Flocculibacter collagenilyticus: one gene and its partner. Each later gene encodes a partner of the first gene's protein in a complex. Links are inferred from orthologs where the notes say so. Each region holds a gene or a part of one and is shown in the gene's direction. Other genes may lie near its edges. The genes, in order: HUU81_RS04735 and nrdA.

Region 1 (3,095 bases):
ACCATTTCCAAACAGCAGTGCCTTGGGTTAGATCATAAAATTGAGCAAATTCGAGCTGAATTCAGAGCTGGATATACTGCAAAACGAGGCGAAACACTTAGAAGTAAATTAAAAAAGCTTCAAGAACATCGATTTAAGTGCAAATCTAAACGCTATCCAACCCACTAAAACGCATTGAGCGCTAAGATAGCGTTATTTTCTTAACGGGCGCTAGTGCTAGAGCACTTTGCAGACCTACGGTGCTTTTAATAAAGTAGCGTATAAAGTTTTCTGCGATACTGCGTTGCTAGCACATCACCACTTGGAAGCGCAGCAATAATGTCTAAGAACGTTTTCTTTGCATCTTGAAACGCCAAGTCTTTTTGAAGGACTTGAAACAACATAGCAAGCGCTTCTTCATCACGATGTGCACCGTGCAATTGAATAGCTAAACGCACTTTAATCTCGTCGTTGTTAGGCTCTACTTCTAATTTTCTAAATAAGTCTTTAATTTCTGGCGAGTCTGCAGCTTCTTTTGCTAACTCTAATTTAGCGACAAGCGAATGGAAGTGACTATCTTGATCGACTAGCTTGACTGTCTTTAAAATGTCGTCAGCATCGTTTAATTTACCTAGTGCGATAAGCACATCAGCATACAATAGTTTAATATCTACTCGTTCAGGGGCAATTTGGTAGGCTTGCAAAATATTTGAATATGCCTCTTCAGCCACCCCTTCTAACACTTGCTGTTGAGCCAAAGCAAATAGAGCATCTTCAGGTTTTGGCAGGTGTTTGTTCAAAATATCTCTAATAACCGCTTCATCCTGCACACCAGCAAAACCATCAACGGGTTGGCCATTTTTCACTAAAGCAACGGTAGGAATTGAACGAATACCAAACTGCATTGCAATTTCTTGTTGCTGATCACAATTTACTTTGGCTAATAATACATGCTCTGTGTGTTCTTGCGCTAAGCGTTCAAGTGTATTCATCAATCCTTGGCAACTTTCACTGCGCTCACTCCAGAACTGAACCACAATCAGTTTATTTTCGGATTCTTCAACTAAAATTTTCTGAAAGTTTTCAGGCGTCAAATCAACACTATTACTTATTTGCACTAAACTATTTCCTATTATGAGCATATTGTAATTAACACTATGTAGTGATGTATGGCTTAGCGAGTGAAATTCAATGCTCAATGCCGAATTAACCAAGCTGGCGAGTCTGGTATGTTCTACGACTCACGTTTTTTATCTGCGCGTTTGAATAGGAACTAAATATGTACGTTGTTATTTTTGGTAAAGAAGGCTGTCCGTATTGCGTAAGAGCCAAACAATTAGCAGAGCAATTATCGAATAATGATAACCAACATAAATACCGTTATGTTGATATTCACCAAGAAGGTTTGTCAAAAGCCGATCTTGAAAAAACAATAGGAAGGTCTGTAAATACGGTGCCGCAAATTTTTATTGATGAAGAGCATATAGGTGGCTGCGATGAATTCGAAACTAAAATTAGAGAGATGTCATTGCTATAAGTTAGTTATTGCGCTGACTACCAAAATATCAGCTGACTCTGTTTAATACCAAAATTTACCTTGAAGCCACAAAACAACTGTTAAAGATACGTTATTAAATCGCTGGGTTCATTTACAGGTACAACATTCACGCTTATTTTTTAAGCTATACTTCAGTGTATTAGCAGTTTAAATAAACTATTTTGTGTCGCAAAGCCTGTAAACTTACAGCAAGACCATCAAAATAATAAAAAGTTCAGTGTTTTTGTGATTTTTAACAAACATACCTACAGTTACTATAGTATAATCCCCGCCCGATTAAATGACGGAAATTATGCTCATGGAAGCTCGTTGCGTAATAAAAACTATTCAAATCGGAGAAATGTGTCATGCGTTCTTTTAAGAAACTTGCGTTAGCGACAGCAATTACTGCTACTTTAGTAAGCGGTACAGCTTATGCTCAAGAAACCTCTTCGGGTATTCGTGGTTATGTTGTCGACCCTTCAGGAAATCCACTTTCTAACCTTTCTGTGGAAATCATTCATCTTCCTACTGGCGCGAGAAAAACAGTAGTTACTTCCGATGGCGGTATCTTCCAAGTTCGCGGACTCAATGTAGGCGGCCCATACCTAATTAAACTCGCTGACGGCTCACAGCTTGAAGCTGAATCAATTGATGATTTATTTTTAAAACTTGGCAAGCCAGCTAACGTAAATTTAGTTGCTAAGCAGCCGCAAGAAGACTACGAAGTTATTGAAGTAACAGGCCAACTTTCAATGGCTGGTGCGTTTAAGAAGGGCCCTTCAAGCGAATTCTCAGAGCAAGCAATTGCTAATACACCAGCGATTAGCCGAGACTTAAAATCAGTATTAAAGTCTGATTCTAAAATTGTGGTAGACACCACAGTTGATGGTGGTCCTGCGCTTTCTGTTGCGGGCGCAAATGTGCGTGGTAACAGCCTTACCGTTGACGGCGTTAAACAGAATGACGACTTTGGTTTGAATAAAAACGGCTATCCAGGACGTAGAGCCCCTATTTCTCTTGATGCTATTGAGCAATTATCAGTTAATGTTGCACCATTCGACGTGACATACGGCGACTTCCAAGGTGGAAACATTAATGTAGTAACTAAGTCTGGTACTAATGAATTCCATGGTACTGCTTATTATTATCGCTCTGACGACAGTATGGCTGGCGATAAAAGTGAAGGCGAAGATCTAAACATTGGAGACTTTGAAGAGGACACTTACGGTTTCACGCTTGGTGGGCCAATTTTAGAAGACAAGCTATTCTTCTTTACTTCTTATGAGAAGTTTGAAGCTTCTAAGCCCTATCAATTTAGCTTAGACAACCAAAATGGTGTAGTTGAAGCAAACGAGAAAATTGGTGTGACACAAGCTGACTTTGATCAAATTTCAGAAATTGCTCAGCGTGTATGGGATTACGACATTGGTGGCTACAACACTACACCAAAAGAAAAAGCTGAAAACCTGCTGATCAAACTAGATTGGTTCATTAATGACGATCATCGCGCATCTTTCACTTACCAAGACAATGACGGAAATACCGTTCGCGATTTCTGGGGTGAAACCTTCCCAAA
Region 2 (3,326 bases), 880 kb from region 1 along the record:
TTGAGCGATATTTCTCAGCTTACAACTATTGTGCAATGATTTTCACCTATCTTAAGATGACTTACGTTACAACTTTTTTTAGGTCATAAAGTACAGAATTAGTCAAAAAAAAGGCTTGAATTTTTTCATGAAATTCGAGCTTTTTTTTTCATAAAAAAAGTTTGTTTTTTTTTAATTGGTCTTGCTATTTTCGCCTGAGAAAAGTCCGCTTGATTTGATGGGTTAGTAGCTACTAACATGGTTATTTTTCATCAAGCAAGGCAACTTGAAAAAATCCAATTTCCACTCTATCTTGTGATTCCGTACCGAGTTACCCCTATATGTAGTGTATATTCAATTATCGGTAGGTTTTTAACCTATCCATAATTCTTCAACACGCTGTGCGCTAATAAAATAATAAATACGTATAGGGTAATAATACGAATCAAGATTAATATTTGTTTTTATTTACGCCTCACATCACTAATTTAGTAATGCAATTTTGTCTTGCATGGAATTAGCGAGCTGAGGTCGTTGTTAATCAATTACTTAATCTAATTTGTACGTAAATCACACAATAAAAATTAACCAATAAACCTCATATTGATATTGTAGGCAGGTAACATGAATCAAAGTTTGTCCGTTACTAAACGTGATGGTAATAAGGAACCGTTAGATCTTGATAAAATCCACCGTGTTATCACTTGGGCCGCTGAAGGTTTAAGTAATGTTTCTGTTTCTCAAGTAGAAATAAAATCACATATACAGTTTTACGATGGCATTAAAAGTGAAGACATTCATGAAACCATTATTAAAGCAGCGGCAGACTTAATCTCTAAAGAAACGCCTGACTACCAATATTTGGCAGCAAGATTAGCTATTTTCCACCTAAGAAAAAAAGCGTATGGGCGTTTTGAGCCGCCAACGCTATACCAACATGTTGTGGGGATGGTAGAGAAAAACCGTTACGACTCTCACATTCTTGCAGATTATTCAAAAGCTGAATTAGATGAAATGGATAGCTTTTTAGATCACAGCCGCGATCTTAATTTTAGCTATGCAGCCGTTAAACAGCTTGAAGGTAAATACCTTGTTCAGAATCGTGTTACTGGCGATATTTTTGAAAGTGCACAGTTCTTATATATCCTAGTTGCGGCATGTTTGTTCTCTAAATACGATAGGTCTAATCGTATGGATTACATTCGTCGTTTTTACGATGCAACATCTCAGTTCAAAATATCGTTGCCAACTCCAATTATGGCAGGCGTAAGAACACCTACCCGCCAATTTAGTTCATGTGTACTTATTGAATGCGACGATAGCCTAGATTCAATTAATGCCACAGCAAGCTCCATTGTCAAATACGTAAGCCAACGCGCAGGAATTGGCATTAACGCAGGTAGAATCCGTGCATTAGGTAGCACTATTCGTAACGGTGAAGCATTTCATACAGGCTGTATTCCGTTTTATAAGTATTTTCAAACAGCGGTTAAAAGCTGTTCGCAAGGTGGTGTGCGCGGTGGTGCTGCAACTTTGTTTTATCCACTATGGCATTTAGAAGTAGAATCGTTATTAGTACTTAAAAACAACCGCGGTGTTGAAGAAAACCGTGTGCGTCACATGGATTACGGCGTTCAGTTTAATAAAACGATGTATTCGCGCTTGATTAAAGATGATTACATTACATTATTTAGTCCTTCAGATGTGCCAGGTTTATACGATGCCTTCTTTGAAGACCAAGATAAATTTGAAGCGTTGTATGTGAAATACGAAAACGACTCTTCAATACGCAAGAAAAGAATTAAAGCATTAGAGCTATTTTCTTTGTTTATGCAAGAGCGTGCCAGCACTGGCCGCATTTATTTGCAAAACGTTGACCACTGTAATACGCACAGCCCATTTGATTCTAAAGTAGCGCCAGTTAAACAATCTAACTTATGTTTGGAAATTGCCTTACCTACTAAACCGCTGAATAACATTAACGATGAAAATGGTGAAATTGCACTTTGTACACTTTCTGCATTTAACTTAGGCGCGATTAACTCGCTTGATGATTTAGAAGAATTAGCTGATTTAGCAGTCAGAGCGCTAGATAGTTTGTTGGACTATCAAGATTATCCGATGGAAGCGGCTCGTCAAGGTTCGATGGCACGTCGTACATTAGGTATTGGTGTTATCAACTATGCCTACTATTTAGCTAAAAATGGCGTTAAATATTCTGACGGCAGTGCAAATGGTTTAACGCATAAAACCTTTGAAGCGATTCAATATTACCTATTAAAGGCATCTAATAATTTAGCCAAAGAAGTAGGTGCTTGCCCTAAATTTCATGAAACAACGTATGCAAAAGGCTTGCTACCAATTGATACGTATAAAAAAGATTTAGACCAAATTTGTGATGAGCCACTTCATCTTGACTGGAATACACTACGTACAGATATTGTTGAGCACGGTTTAAGAAACTCAACACTTTCAGCGTTAATGCCATCTGAAACGTCGTCACAAATTTCGAATGCTACAAACGGTATTGAACCACCGCGCGGTCATATTTCAGTTAAATCTAGTAAAGACGGTGTACTCAAACAAGTAGTACCGGAATATGACAAACTCAAAGATGCGTATGAATTATTGTGGGATATTCCAAATAATAATGGATACATTCAACTAGTTGGGTTAATGCAAAAGTTTGTTGACCAAGCAATTTCAGCAAATACTAATTATGATCCAAATAAATTTGATCAAGGCAAAGTTCCTATGAAGCTGTTAATCAAAGACTTATTAACCGCTTACAAGATGGGTTTAAAAACCTTGTACTATCATAATACCCGTGACGGTGCATCTGATGAGCAAGAAGAATTAAAAGTCGAAAAAGAAGACGATGATTGCGCAGGCGGTGCTTGTAAAATATAACGAATAACAGGCTGTCTGATGGCAGCCTTATTTACTTAAGGCTTTAGGGCATTTATTAATGAAGTTTACTACGTTCAATCCAACAAATAATAATCCTTTATTAGAGCCGATGTTTTTCGGCAACCCTGTTAATGTTTCGCGTTATGATCAGCAAAAACATGCTATTTTTGAAAAATTAATCGAAAAGCAATTATCGTTCTTTTGGCGTCCAGAAGAAGTAGATGTGAGTAAAGATCGTATCGACTTTCAGCAGATGACGAATAGCGAACGTCATATCTTTATTTCAAATTTAAAGTATCAAACACTGCTTGATTCAATTCAGGGGCGTAGTCCTAATATTGCCCTACTTCCTATTGTATCTACACCAGAACTTGAAACATGGATAGAGACTTGGGCGTTTAGCGAAACGATTCATAGCCGTTCTTACACACATATAT

What was found.
Region 2: the proteins of HUU81_RS04735 (region 1) and nrdA are in contact, whole or in part, in an NMR structure (PDB 1QFN), measured with the Escherichia coli proteins. The link is inferred for Flocculibacter collagenilyticus from one-to-one orthologs.

Annotation. Positions count from the first base shown.
Region 1 is NZ_CP059888.1:1,069,327-1,072,421, reverse strand. What follows is about bases 130-2,887. They hold HUU81_RS04735 (GrxA family glutaredoxin), read left to right. Parts: upstream 130-1,258; coding sequence 1,259-1,516; downstream 1,517-2,887. Other genes in these bases: HUU81_RS04730 (TonB-dependent receptor), read left to right, coding at 1,885-2,887; HUU81_RS04740 (thioredoxin family protein), read right to left, coding at 246-1,097; HUU81_RS04745 (hypothetical protein), read left to right, coding at 130-168. Also shown: more of HUU81_RS04745, read left to right, coding at 1-129; more of HUU81_RS04730, read left to right, coding at 2,888-3,095. UniProt on the Escherichia coli protein: The disulfide bond functions as an electron carrier in the glutathione-dependent synthesis of deoxyribonucleotides by the enzyme ribonucleotide reductase.
Region 2 is NZ_CP059888.1:1,944,315-1,947,640, forward strand. What follows is about bases 258-3,246. They hold nrdA (class 1a ribonucleoside-diphosphate reductase subunit alpha), read left to right. Parts: upstream 258-603; coding sequence 604-2,889; downstream 2,890-3,246. Other genes in these bases: nrdB (class Ia ribonucleoside-diphosphate reductase subunit beta), read left to right, coding at 2,948-3,246. Outside these bases: HUU81_RS08625 (HAD family hydrolase), read left to right, coding at 1-39; more of nrdB, read left to right, coding at 3,247-3,326. UniProt on the Escherichia coli protein: Provides the precursors necessary for DNA synthesis. Catalyzes the biosynthesis of deoxyribonucleotides from the corresponding ribonucleotides.